DNA from 3 places in the Pseudomonas sp. LBUM1647 genome. Region 2 is predicted to be linked to each of the others. Evidence: predicted binding sites of a transcription regulator. Region 2 holds the regulator's gene; each other region holds the start of a gene.

Region 1 (4,155 bases), 3.0 Mb from region 2:
TTACGTCCTTATGACAAAACGATCATTCCCTCGATGTGACGCATTGGTTAGAACTCAATACAGGTTGACGCCGCAATGACGTCAACACCTTGGCTCGCGACGCCGGCAGCGAGCCCCAACGGCAGGAGTTTTTCTGCCAGACCTCAATTGAGGTCGACGCGATAAATACAGTCAACAAGTGAGGGCAACACCCTATGAGAAGACTTAAGCGTGATCCGTTGGAAAGAGCATTTTTGCGCGGATATCAATATGGCGTTGGTGGCAAATCCCGTGAGCTTTGCCCATTTACTCTACCGTCGGTACGCCAAGCCTGGATTAACGGCTGGCGAGAAGGACGCGGCGACAACTGGGACGGTATGACCGGCACTGCGGGAATCCATAGACTCAACGAACTTCACGCCGTCGGCTAACACAGGGCACACACTCCGACACGACAATCTGATTACGTAACGACTTACCACGCACGCCCCATCCGGGCGGCGGGCTTCGGCCCAGGGGCTCCTTCGAGGAGCCCTTTTTTATGCCTGCTCTAAACTTAGCGATGGACCCCTGTGGTGAGGGGGCTTGACTGTGGCGAGGGGATTTATCCCCGTTCGGCGGCGAAGCCGTCGTAATCCATTGGACGCGGTGTGGCTGGAAAAACAGGGGCCGCTTCGCAGCCCAACGGGGATAAATCCCCTCGCCACAGATAACTCACCTCACCACAGAAGCACTTGCCGCAGGGATTAGCGCAAGGCGGCGATGGCGTCTACGGATTCACGAATCAGCGCCGGGCCTTTATAGATGAAGCCGGAATAGAGCTGCACCAGGCTGGCACCCGCAGCGATTTTCTCAGCCGCGTGCTTGCCTTCGGTGATGCCGCCCACGGCGATGATCGGCAAGCGACCGGCCAACTCGGCCGCCAGCACCTTCACGGTGTGGGTGCTCTTGTCACGAACCGGTGCGCCGGACAGACCGCCCGCCTCGTCCCCGTGCTCCATGCCTTCTACGCCGACGCGGCTCAAGGTGGTGTTGGTGGCGATCACCGCGTCCATCCCGGTTTCGATCAGCGCTTGCGCGACCTGAGCGGTTTCTTCGTCGGTCATGTCCGGCGCAATCTTGATCGCCAGAGGTACATGTTTGCCGTGGCGCAGCGCCAGTTCTGCGCGGCGCGTCGCCAGGTCGGCCAACAATTGCTTCAGCGAATCGCCGAATTGCAGGCTGCGCAGGCCAGGGGTGTTCGGCGAACTGACGTTGACCGTCACGTAGCTGGCGTGGGCGTAGACCTTGTCCAGACAGATCAGGTAGTCGTCGACCGCCCGCTCAACCGGGGTATCGAAGTTTTTGCCGATATTGATGCCCAGCACGCCCTTGAACTTGGCCGCCGCCACTCGAGCCAGCAGGTGATCGACGCCGAGGTTGTTGAACCCCATGCGGTTGATGATCGCCTCGGCTTCCGGCAGACGGAAAATGCGTGGCTTCGGGTTGCCCGGCTGCGGACGCGGGGTGATGGTGCCGATTTCGACGAAACCAAAACCCAGTTGGGCAAAACCGTCGATGGCCGCGCCGTTCTTGTCCAGACCGGCTGCCAGACCTACCGGGTTCGGGAAGTCCAGGCCCATGACGGTCACCGGCATTTTCGCCGGTGCCTTGCACAGCAAGCCGTTGAGGCCCAAACGCCCGCCCGCGCCGATCAGGTCCAGGGACAGATCGTGGGAGGTTTCCGGGGAAAGTTTGAACAACAGCTGACGGGCCAGGGTGTACATGGGCGGGTTTGACTCTGGGCTACGAAAAGTGGCGGCGATTATAGCCGGGCATCGGGGTTGCAGGCGAGGCGCGCGACAAAATCAGCGAACGATGGCATATGCCTTGCACCGTCACTGACATCAGCACTCATGCCAACGGCGGGATGAGTCGAAAGACAAAGGCGTCGTCACTTGGCCTTGCCCTGGCAAGCAGCCCGGTACGGCGCTTTTTTTTTGGAAGGTGTTTAGCCATGAATGAAACCACAGCGGGCCCTCTGGCCTGGGTAAACGGCAGCGATGCCCCCGAAAAGACCGAAATCAACCTCGGCTTCATGGCCCTGAGTGACTGCGCCTCCATGGTGGTCGCGGCCACGCAGGGCTTTGCCCAACCTTATGGCCTGACCCTGAACCTCAAGCGCCAGTCGTCCTGGGCCAACCTGCGGGACAAACTGGTCAGTGGCGAACTCGATGCCGCCCACAGCCTGTACGGTTTGATCTACGCCGTGCATTTGGGCATCGGTGGTGTCGCGTCGACCGAGATGGCGGTGCTCATGGGCCTGAATCAGAATGGCCAGAGCATCAACCTCTCCCATGGCTTGCAGGCTCTGGGCGTGATCAGTCCTGAAGCGCTGGACCGGCACGTGCACCAAAGTCGCCCAAAACTCACCTTCGCCCAGACATTTCCTACGGGCACCCACGCCATGTGGCTGTATTACTGGCTCGCGAGTCAGGGTATTCATCCGTTGCAGGACGTCGACAGCGTGGTCGTGCCGCCGCCGCAAATGGTCGCGCACCTGCAAGCCGGGCGCATCGACGGCTTCTGCGTCGGCGAGCCATGGTCCGCCAGCGCGGTGCAGCAAAACTTGGGGTTCACGATGGCCACAACCCAGACCATCTGGCCCGATCATCCGGAAAAAGTCCTCGGTTGCACCCGCGCCTTTGTCGAGCAATACCCCAACACCGCACGGGCGCTGGTGATGGCGATCCTCGAAGCCAGCCGCTTCATCGAACAAAGCACAGAAAATCGCCGCAGCACCGCGAAGCTCTTGAGCGCGCCCGAATACCTCGACGCACCGCTCGACTGCATCGAACCGCGATTGCTCGGTGACTACGCCGATGGCCTGGGTAATCGCTGGCAAGACCCGCACGCCCTGCGTTTCCATGGTGGTGGTGAAGTCAACTTGCCGTATCTGTCCGATGGCATGTGGTTCATGACCCAGTTCCGCCGCTGGGGTTTGTTGCGCGACGACCCGGATTACCTGGGCGTGGCCCGCCAGGTCCAGCAACTAGACTTGTATCGAGAGGCCGCCACCGCCGTCGGTGTGGCCGCGAGTGATCAGCAAATGCGCAGCAGCCAGTTGATCGACGGAAAGGTCTGGGATGGCCTGGACCCCGCCGGCTATGCCCGCAGTTTCAGGTTGCACGCGATGAGCGACAGCTCGCCCCTTCTCGCCAGCCGCTGACAGGAGGCTACGAATATGTTGCGTATCCTGCTGATCAACGACACCGCGAAGAAAGTCGGTCGCCTGAAGGCGGCCCTGACCGAGGCCGGGTTCGAGGTGATTGACGAGTCGGGCCTGACCATCGACCTGCCCGCGCGCGTCGAAACGGTGCGTCCGGACGTGATTTTGATCGATACCGAGTCACCGAGCCGCGATGTGATGGAGCAAGTGGTGCTCGTGAGCCGCGACCAACCGCGGCCGATTGTGATGTTTACCGATGAACATGACCCCGATGTGATGCGTCAGGCGATCAAGTCCGGGGTCAGTGCCTACATCGTCGAAGGCATCCACGCACAGCGCTTGCAGCCGATTCTCGACGTCGCCATGGCACGTTTTGAAAGTGACCAGGCCCTGCGTGCCCAACTCAACGCCCGCGACCAGCAACTGGCCGAGCGCAAGCGCATCGAGCTGGCCAAAGGGTTGTTGATGAAAATGAAGGACTGCAACGAGGAAGAGGCCTACACCCTGATGCGCCGCCAGGCGATGAGCCGGCAGCAGAAGCTGATTCAAGTGGCGGAGCAGATCATCGCCATGAGCGAGTTGTTGGGTTGAAGAGCAAAAGATCGCAGCCTTCGGCAGCTCCTACATGGGATGCGTACACCCTGTAGGAGCTGCCGAAGGCTGCGATCTTTTTGCCTTAACAAAAATTCCGGATGTGGCACAGATCTCGCTAGGTAATCACTACAGGTAACCAACGGCGGTTGCCCCACCTACGACAAAGACGTCGCTCACCTCATTTGCCCTTTGGCGAATCCGGTGGCGGCGTTTTTTTGTTTTGGCCCCACAGACCGGGGCCGGTGGTGCGGCCGATGCGGCGCCCCACCTGCAAGCTCAAGACTCCTTCTCGAGACTCCTAACAGCTGAGGTGCGCGATGAATTCAAGCTTCTGGAAATCTGGCCATACCCCGACATTGTTCGCGGCCTTCCTC
Region 2 (4,155 bases):
CCTGGACGTTCTTCAGGGTTTTTTGCAGGGCGTGGCCCAGACGCTCGGTCAGGTAGACGGAGCGGTGATGGCCGCCGGTGCAGCCAATGGCAATGGTGACATAAGCGCGGTTGCTGGCGGCAAAGCGGGGCAGCCACTTGAACAAGTAGGTGGAGATGTCCTGGAACATCTCTTCGACGTCCGGCTGTGCCGCCAGGTACTCGGCAACTGGTTGGTCGAGCCCGGATTGATCGCGCAACTCTGGCTTCCAGTAAGGGTTCGGAAGGCAGCGCACGTCGAACACCAGATCAGCGTCCACCGGCATGCCACGCTTGAAGCCGAAAGACTCCACCAAGAACGCCGTACCGGGTTCCGGCTGGTTCAGCAGGCGCAGCTTGATGGTATCTCGCAGCTGATACAGGTTCAGGTTGGTGGTGTTTACTTTGAGATCGGCGAGGTCGGCAATCGGTCCGAGCAGGGCGGTCTCATCGTTGATGGCCTCGGCCAGCGAGCGATTGGCATTGCTCAGCGGGTGACGACGGCGGGTTTCCGAGAAACGTTTGAGCAAAGTTTCTTCGTCGGCGTCCAGATAAAGCACATCACACTGGATATGCCGGCTGCGCACTTCTTCCAGTAGTTCGGGAAACCGCGACAAGTGACTCGGCAAGTTACGCGCATCGATGGATACGGCAACCAGCGGTTGTGCCAGCTCGGTGTGAATCAACGCGCGTTCGGCCAGTTCCGGCAACAGACCGGCGGGCAGGTTGTCGATGCAGTAGTAGCCGTTGTCCTCGAGAACATCGAGTGCGGTACTTTTACCTGAGCCGGAGCGGCCACTGACGATGATCAAGCGCATGATTAATGACCGTTTTGCTCGTCCAGGACAACCTGATACAAGGCTTCATTGCTCGGGGCGCTGCGCAGTTTTTCGCGCACTTCCTTGCGGTCGAGCATGCTGGCGATCTGGCGCAGTAACTCCAGGTGCGCATCGGTAGCGGCTTCCGGGACCAGCAGAACGAACAGCAGGTCAACTGGGGCGCCGTCGATGGCGTCGAAATCGATGGGTGCATCAAGGTGCATCAGGGCACTGATGGGCGAGGTGCAGCCCTTCAAGCGGCAGTGTGGAATGGCGATGCCGTTGCCAAAACCGGTTGAGCCGAGTTTTTCACGGGCAATCAGAGCCTCGAAGACATCTTGCATCTCCAGATCCGGCACTTCTTTGTGGATAAGGTTGGCAATTTGTTCGAGGGCTTTCTTTTTACTGCCGCCCGGCACGTTCACGAGGGAACGGCCGGGGGTCAGGATGCTTTCAAGTCGGATCATGGGTTGGGAGTGTTAACGACCGGTCGCGCCCTGGAGGAGGCTTTGGGTCTTTTCCTTATGCTTTTTGAGTTGTTTATCCAGCTTGTCGGTCAGTGCGTCGATCGCCGCGTACATATCGGTATGCTCCGCGTTTGCGACCACTTCATTGCCGGGAATATGCAGCGTGGCTTCGATTTTCTGCTTGAGCTTTTCGACCGTCATCGTGACCTGCACGTTGGTGATCTTGTCGAAATGCCTCTCTAATCGTTCGAGTTTTTCGCCGATGTAGGTGCGAAGAGGTTCGGTCACTTCCAGTTGGTGTCCACTGATGTTGACTTGCATACAGCTTCTCCTTCGTTGCCAGTGCATAAAGCGGCAGGCAGAAATGCCTGCCACTGGAACGCTGTGGCGTGGCTCTACATCAACCGCTTGCGTTCGCTCGAAGGCGCGATCCCGAGGGATTCGCGGTACTTGGCGACGGTGCGGCGAGCCACCTGAATGCCTTGTGCCTCCAGTAAACCAGCGATCTTGCTGTCACTCAACGGCTTTTTCTGATTTTCCGCGGCAACCAGTTTTTTGATGATCGCGCGGATCGCCGTGGACGAGCATTCACCGCCCTCGGAGGTGCTGACGTGGCTGGAGAAAAAGTATTTCAGTTCATATATGCCCCGGGGGGTATGCATGAATTTCTGCGTGGTCACCCGTGAAATCGTCGACTCGTGCATGCCCACCGCTTCGGCGATGTCATGCAGGACCAGCGGTTTCATGGCTTCGTCGCCGTATTCAAGAAAGCCGCGCTGATGCTCGACGATCTGAGTAGCTACTTTCATCAGGGTTTCGTTGCGGCTTTGCAGGCTCTTGATGAACCAGCGGGCCTCTTGCAACTGATTGCGCATGAAGGTGTTGTCGGCGCTGGTGTCGGCGCGGCGCACGAAACCGGCGTATTGAGCGTTGACCCGCAGTCGTGGCACGGATTCCTGGTTCAGCTCCACCAGCCAGCGCTCGTTGTCCTTGCGTACGATCACGTCGGGAACGACGTATTCGGCTTCGCTGGACTCGATTTGCGAGCCTGGGCGCGGGTTGAGGCTCTGCACCAGTTCAATCACTTGGCGCAGTTCGTCTTCCTTGAGCTTCATGCGACGCATCAGCTGGCTGTAATCGCGGCTGCCGAGCAGGTCGATGTAATCGGTGACCAGGCGTTTGGCCTCGACCAGCCAAGGCGTCTTGGCGGGCAACTGGCGCAATTGCAGCAGCAGGCATTCGCCCAGGTTGCGGGCGCCGATGCCAGCGGGTTCGAATTGCTGGATGCGGTGCAGGACGGCTTCGATTTCGTCCAGTTCGATGTCCAGTTCCGGGTCGAAGGCTTCGAGAATCTCCTCGAGGGTTTCATCCAGGTAGCCCTGATTGTTGATACAGTCGATCAGGGTCACGGCGATCAGGCGATCGGTGTCGGACATCGGGGCCAGGTTCAGTTGCCACAGCAGGTGGCTTTGCAGGCTTTCGCCGGCCGATGTCCGGGTGGTGAAGTCCCACTCGTCGTCATCGTTGCTCGGCAGGCTGCTGGCGCTGGTCTGGTAGACGTCTTCCCACGCGGTATCGACGGGCAGTTCGTTGGGGATGCGCTCGTTCCAGTCGCCTTCCTCGAGGTTATCAACCGTCGGGGCGGTTTCCTGGTAGGAGGGCTCCTGAATGTCAGCGTTGGGTTGCTGTTCGGCTTTGTCGGCCAAGGGGTCGGCGTTATCGAAGTCGTCGCCTTCTTCCTGGCGTTCGAGCATCGGATTGGACTCCAGGGCCTCCTGGATTTCCTGTTGCAGGTCCAGGGTCGACAATTGGAGCAGGCGGATGGCCTGTTGCAGCTGCGGTGTCATCGTCAGCTGCTGGCCCATTCTCAAGACTAGCGATGGTTTCATGGCAGGGGCTTAACACCTTATTCGCCGGCGCACATGCGCCATCCACTACAGGGCGCCGGAGCGCCAAACATAAGCAAATTATATGCCCGAAACTGCAGCGTTTGCCTAGAGCGCTGTAACAATAAAAAAATGTTGATTTTTTATCGAGACAAGCGCCCGAGCAACCAGCCAGACACCTCAGTGCTTACAGGCGGAACTCATGGCCCAGATACACTTCCTTGACCAAGTCGTTGGCCAGGATGGTGGCAGAGTCACCTTCGGCGATCAGCTGGCCATCGTTGACGATGTAGGCGGTTTCGCAGATATCCAGGGTTTCACGGACGTTGTGGTCAGTGATCAGCACGCCAATGCCCTTGGCCTTGAGGTGATAGATGATCTGTTTGATGTCGCCCACCGAAATCGGGTCCACGCCGGCGAACGGTTCGTCGAGCAGGATGAATTTCGGGTTGGTAGCCAGTGCTCGAGCGATTTCCACACGGCGGCGTTCACCACCGGACAGGCTCATCCCGAGGTTGTCGCGGATGTGGCTGATGTGGAATTCCTGCAGCAGGCTTTCCAGCTCTTTGCGACGACCGGCCTTGTCGAGTTCCTTGCGGGTCTCGAGGATCGCCATGATGTTGTCGGCTACCGAGAGTTTGCGGAAGATCGATGCTTCTTGCGGAAGATAGCCGATACCGGCCTTCGCACGACCGTGCATAGGCTGGTGGCTGACATCCAGGTCATCAATCAGTACGCGGCCCTGATCGGCCTGTACCAGGCCAACAATCATGTAGAAACAGGTGGTCTTGCCGGCGCCGTTGGGACCCAGCAGGCCGACGATCTGACCGCTGTCGATCGACAGGCTGACGTCACGCACGACCTGGCGGCTCTTGTAGCTCTTGGCCAGATGCTGAGCTTTCAGAGTTGCCATTACTGGGCCTTTTTCGTGTCGTTTTTCGGCTTCGGCTGGATCACCATATCGATA
Region 3 (4,155 bases), 2.7 Mb from region 2:
TTCGTAACCGACATCCAGACTGAGGTTGCCGCTACCCACCGGATCGTTGGTGCTCAGGCCGCCCCCGAAAAACGAGCTCAGACCGATGTCGGTCTTGCTGTTCTTGCCAATTTGCGAGTTGGCGTTTTTGCTGGCCTGGGTGCGTTCATTCAGGGTGATGGTGATGATGTCACCGACCCGGAACGCCTTGCGGTCGCTGTACAGGTTCTGTTCGAAACCGGCCTGGTAGATCGAGCCGTTATTGGCGGCAGCCGGCAGCGGTGTGCGCGGCAACACCGGGGCGTAGTAAGGGTCATTGGGCTTGGGCGGCGGGGCAACGCAGCCCGCGAGCACGACGGCCCCACTCAGTGCCAGAACAGATACAAAGCGATTCATGACCCTACCTCACGGTGTTGCAGGCGACCTGATGGCCGCCTCATAGACTTGATTACAGATTCTGCGTTACGAACGAGAGCATCTGGTCGGCGGTGGAGATCACCTTGGAGTTCATCTCGTAAGCGCGCTGAGTGGTGATCATGTTGACCATCTCTTCAACGGTGCTGACGTTCGAGGTTTCCAGAGTGTTCTGCAGCGTGGTGCCGAAACCGGCCAGGCCCGGGGTACCGACTTGCGGCGCGCCGCTGGCAGCGGTTTCCAGGAACAGGTTGTTGCCCACAGCCTGCAGACCGGCCGGGTTGATGAAGTCGGCGGTTTGCAGGTTGCCGATCACCTGGGATGCCGCGTTGCCGGCAACGGTGATGGACACGGTGCCGTCGCGACCGACCGTGAAGGTCTGGGCATCATTCGGAATGACAATGGCCGGTTCCAGGGCGAAGCCGCTGGCGTTCACGATCTGACCGTTGGAGTCCAGGTGGAACGTACCGTCACGGGTGTAGGAAGTCGTGCCGTCCGGCTGCAGAATCTGGAAGAAACCGCGACCGTCGATGGCCATGTCCAACGGCTGCTCGGTGGTTTGCAGGCTGCCGGCGGTGAAGTTTTTCTGGGTGCCGACAATGCGCACACCGGTACCCAATTGCAGACCCGACGGCAGTTCACTGTCCTGGGTCGACTGGGCGCCTGGCTGGCGTTTGATCTGGTAGAGCAAGTCCTGGAACTCGGCGCGGTCACGTTTGAAACCCGTGGTCGACACGTTGGCCAGGTTGTTGGAAATGGTCGTCAGGTTGGTGTCCTGGGCGGACAGACCTGTTTTGGCAACCCATAGAGCCGGAAGCATTCGATTCTCCTCGTGCGCCTGTTTTACGGCGCGACGTTCTGATAATTAGCTGATCTGCAAGACCCGAGCCATGGCCTGGTCGTCTTCTTTGGCGGTGTTCATCATCTTGATGTGCAGCTCGAACTGCTTGGCCAGGGCCAATACCGAAGTCATCTCTTCCACGGCATTGACGTTGCTCGACTCAAGGAAACCGGACACCAGTTTGACGTCGGCATCGGCTTGCGCCGGCTTGCCATCCTTGGTGTGAATCGAACCGTCCAGGCCTTTGGTCATGTTCTTGAAGTCAGGATTAACCAGCTTGATGCGGTCGACTTCCGCCATCACGCGCGGACCTTCACCCATCGCACGAATACTGATGGTGCCGTCCTCGCCCACTTCGATTTGCTGCTCGGGCGGCACGGCAATCGGCCCGCCATTGCCCATCACCGGCATACCGTTGCCGGCCCGCAGCACGCCCAGGGCGTCGACGTTCAGGCTGCCGGTGCGCACGTAACTTTCGCCGCCGTCAGGGTTCTGCACGGCGATCCAGCCATTGCCTTGCACCGCGACATCGAGGTCGCGACCGGTTTCCACCAGTGCGCCAGGGGAGAAATCGGTGGCCGGACGTTCGGACAGGGCAAACGCACGCGCCGGAAAGCTGTCACCGAACACCGGCATCGAACGAGCCTGCTCCAGGTCTTTCTGGAAGCCGTTGGTGGAGATGTTCGCCAGGTTGTTGGCATGAGCCTTCTGCGCCAGTGCATTCTGGCTGGCGCCGGTCATTGCCACATAAAGGTACTTGTCCACACTCTTTCCTCTGCATGCCGGACGTTTGCCGCCCACTGCTGTACTGCTGAGCCATAAGCAATTTGCAGACCAACTTTTTTCTGGCGGCGCAGGGCCCGGCAAACAAAGGACTTGAGGGAGCCAGGAGGGATTGGAGAATTGTGTCGAAGACGAAAAACCGGCGGTGTTATGCCGCTTCGCGGCAAAGATCAGAAGATCGCAGCCTCGTTGCACTCGACAGCTCCTACAGTGAAACGCATTCCAATGTAGGAGCTGTCGAGTGCAACGAGGCTGCGATCTTTTAATCTTCAGCTATTGTCCTTACCAACGTCATACTCACGCAACTTATTGGCAATGGTGGTGTGGGAAACCCCCAATCGCTTGCCCAACTGCCGACTGCTCGGATGCTCGGAGTACAAACGCTCAAGCACCGCTTTCTCGAAGCGTCCGACAATCTCGTCCAACCCGCCCTCGAGCGAGAAATCGCCAAGTGGCTGACGCACGCCGTAGTCCGGCAGGCGAATATGTTCAGCCTTGACGGTCCCGCCCTCGCACAAGGAAACCGCCTGGAACAACACGTTTTCCAACTGCCGAACATTGCCCGGCCAGTGGTAATGACTGAGCCGTTCCATCGCCGCTGGCGCGAGTTTTGGCAGCGGGCAACCGATCTGCCGACTGGCCTGATCGAGGAAGTGTTCCACCAGCGGCGTCAGACCATCGAGGCATTCGCGCAGTGGCGGGATGTGCAGTGAAAGCACGTTCAAGCGGTGATACAAATCCTGGCGAAATTCACCGCGCGCGCACAACTCGGACAGGTCGACCTGCGTCGCGCAAATCACCCGCACATCCAGATAAACCTCTTCATCGCTGCCCACACGACGGAAGCAACCGTCCTGCAGGAAACGCAGCAATTTCACCTGTAACCGCGGGCTCATTTCCCCGACGCCATCGAGAAACAGCGTACCGCCCGCCGTCAGCTCCAGCAGACCGAGTTTGCCTTCGGCCCGCGCCCCTTCGAAAGCGCCGGGGCCGTAGCCGAACAGCTCCGTCTCAGCCATGGATTCCGGCAGGCCGGCGCAGTTGAGCGCCATCAACGGTGACTGCCCCCGCGGACTCGCCAGGTGGCAGGCTCGCGCCAACAACTCTTTACCCGTACCGGTTTCACCTTCTATTAATAGCGGCGCATCCAGCGGCGCCATGCGTCGGGCTTCGCGCACCACCGCGGCCATCACCTTCGAGCTTTGGAAAATGCTGTCGAAACCGCGCAACTCCTGCTTGCGAACGTTATAGATGCGCTCACCGACCCGGTCGGCGCGGTGCAGCGTGAGTACCGCGCCGGCCATGGCTTCGCTGTCGTCATGCTCTGATTGCAGTGGTGCGATGTCGGCGAGAAACACGTCGCCCTTGACCTTCACCCGCAAGCCGTTGATCCGTGACTTGTTGGCGCGCACCAGTTCCGGCAAGTCGAAATCCTCCGCGTAACGCGACAGCGGAATCCCCGGCACCTCATCTACCCGCACGCCGAGCAACTGCGCCGCGGCGCGGTTGGCCGCGACGATCGAGCCGCCCATGTCGATCGACAGCACCGGAAACTCCAAGGCGCCGAGCAACGCATTGAGCTCCATGTGCCGACGTTCGCTGGGCATCAGCCCTACACGCTTGACGCCGAAGACCCCGGCAATCGATTCGAATTTCGGCCGCAACGCCTGAAACTGAATGTTGATCAGGTTCGGGCAATGCAGGTAGATCGCGTTGCCATGCTCACCGCCGACCTCGCCGCGAGCGACGTTGATCCCGTACTCCACCAGCAGGTTGAGAATGTCGCGCAGGATACCGATGCGGTTCTGGCAGTGAACTTTGATACGCATATAAAGGCCCGAAACAGGAGAGATCGAGGGCCTGAGCCAGGAATTTTCTGCGCAGGCGCCAACTTTGTCGTCAAGATTATGTGACACCTGCACGCCATTTCAAACCCGGAAATACCAATCCCTGCGCCACAACAGCCATACCGTAACGAAAACTTTACGAAAATCGATGAATTTTCCTACGCACGGCGCGACTCGCGTGCTGCAACACTGCATTTCTTGAGGTATTTCTAGGTCCATAGCAGGACATAACAAGAACGAAATCCCCTAGCAGGAGAGCAGCATGAAGCAGACGCAATACGTGGCTCGCGA

The links. The regulator sigma-54, encoded in region 2, starts transcription at its own class of promoters, with help from an activator protein. The targets are predictions, from matches to a motif close to ANTGGCATNNANNTTGCTNT.
Region 1: ACA059_RS22355 (CmpA/NrtA family ABC transporter substrate-binding protein) is a predicted target of sigma-54. The motif match lies at 1,836-1,855, and genes of this name have one in related genera.
Region 3: ACA059_RS23805 (flagellar basal body rod protein FlgF) is a predicted target of sigma-54. The motif match lies at 2,054-2,073, and genes of this name have one in related genera.

What each region holds. Positions count from the first base shown of each region.
Region 1 covers NZ_CP166809.1:4,869,652-4,873,806, forward strand. Annotated here, with positions in the region: gene rmf (ribosome modulation factor) at 195-410, shown strand; gene ACA059_RS22350 (quinone-dependent dihydroorotate dehydrogenase) at 726-1,745, opposite strand; gene ACA059_RS22355 (CmpA/NrtA family ABC transporter substrate-binding protein) at 1,976-3,187, shown strand; gene ACA059_RS22360 (ANTAR domain-containing response regulator) at 3,203-3,778, shown strand; gene ACA059_RS22365 (nitrate/nitrite transporter) at 4,099-4,155, shown strand, end outside.
Region 2 covers NZ_CP166809.1:1,032,828-1,036,982, forward strand. Annotated here, with positions in the region: gene rapZ (RNase adapter RapZ) at 1-835, opposite strand, end outside; gene ptsN (PTS IIA-like nitrogen regulatory protein PtsN) at 838-1,302, opposite strand; gene hpf (ribosome hibernation-promoting factor, HPF/YfiA family) at 1,315-1,623, opposite strand; gene ACA059_RS04555 (RNA polymerase factor sigma-54) at 1,698-3,191, opposite strand; gene lptB (LPS export ABC transporter ATP-binding protein) at 3,376-4,101, opposite strand; gene lptA (lipopolysaccharide transport periplasmic protein LptA) at 4,101-4,155, opposite strand, start outside.
Region 3 covers NZ_CP166809.1:5,176,664-5,180,818, forward strand. Annotated here, with positions in the region: gene flgH (flagellar basal body L-ring protein FlgH) at 1-375, opposite strand, end outside; gene flgG (flagellar basal-body rod protein FlgG) at 428-1,213, opposite strand; gene ACA059_RS23805 (flagellar basal body rod protein FlgF) at 1,259-1,999, opposite strand; gene ACA059_RS23810 (sigma-54-dependent transcriptional regulator) at 2,287-3,846, opposite strand; gene phhA (phenylalanine 4-monooxygenase) at 4,127-4,155, shown strand, end outside.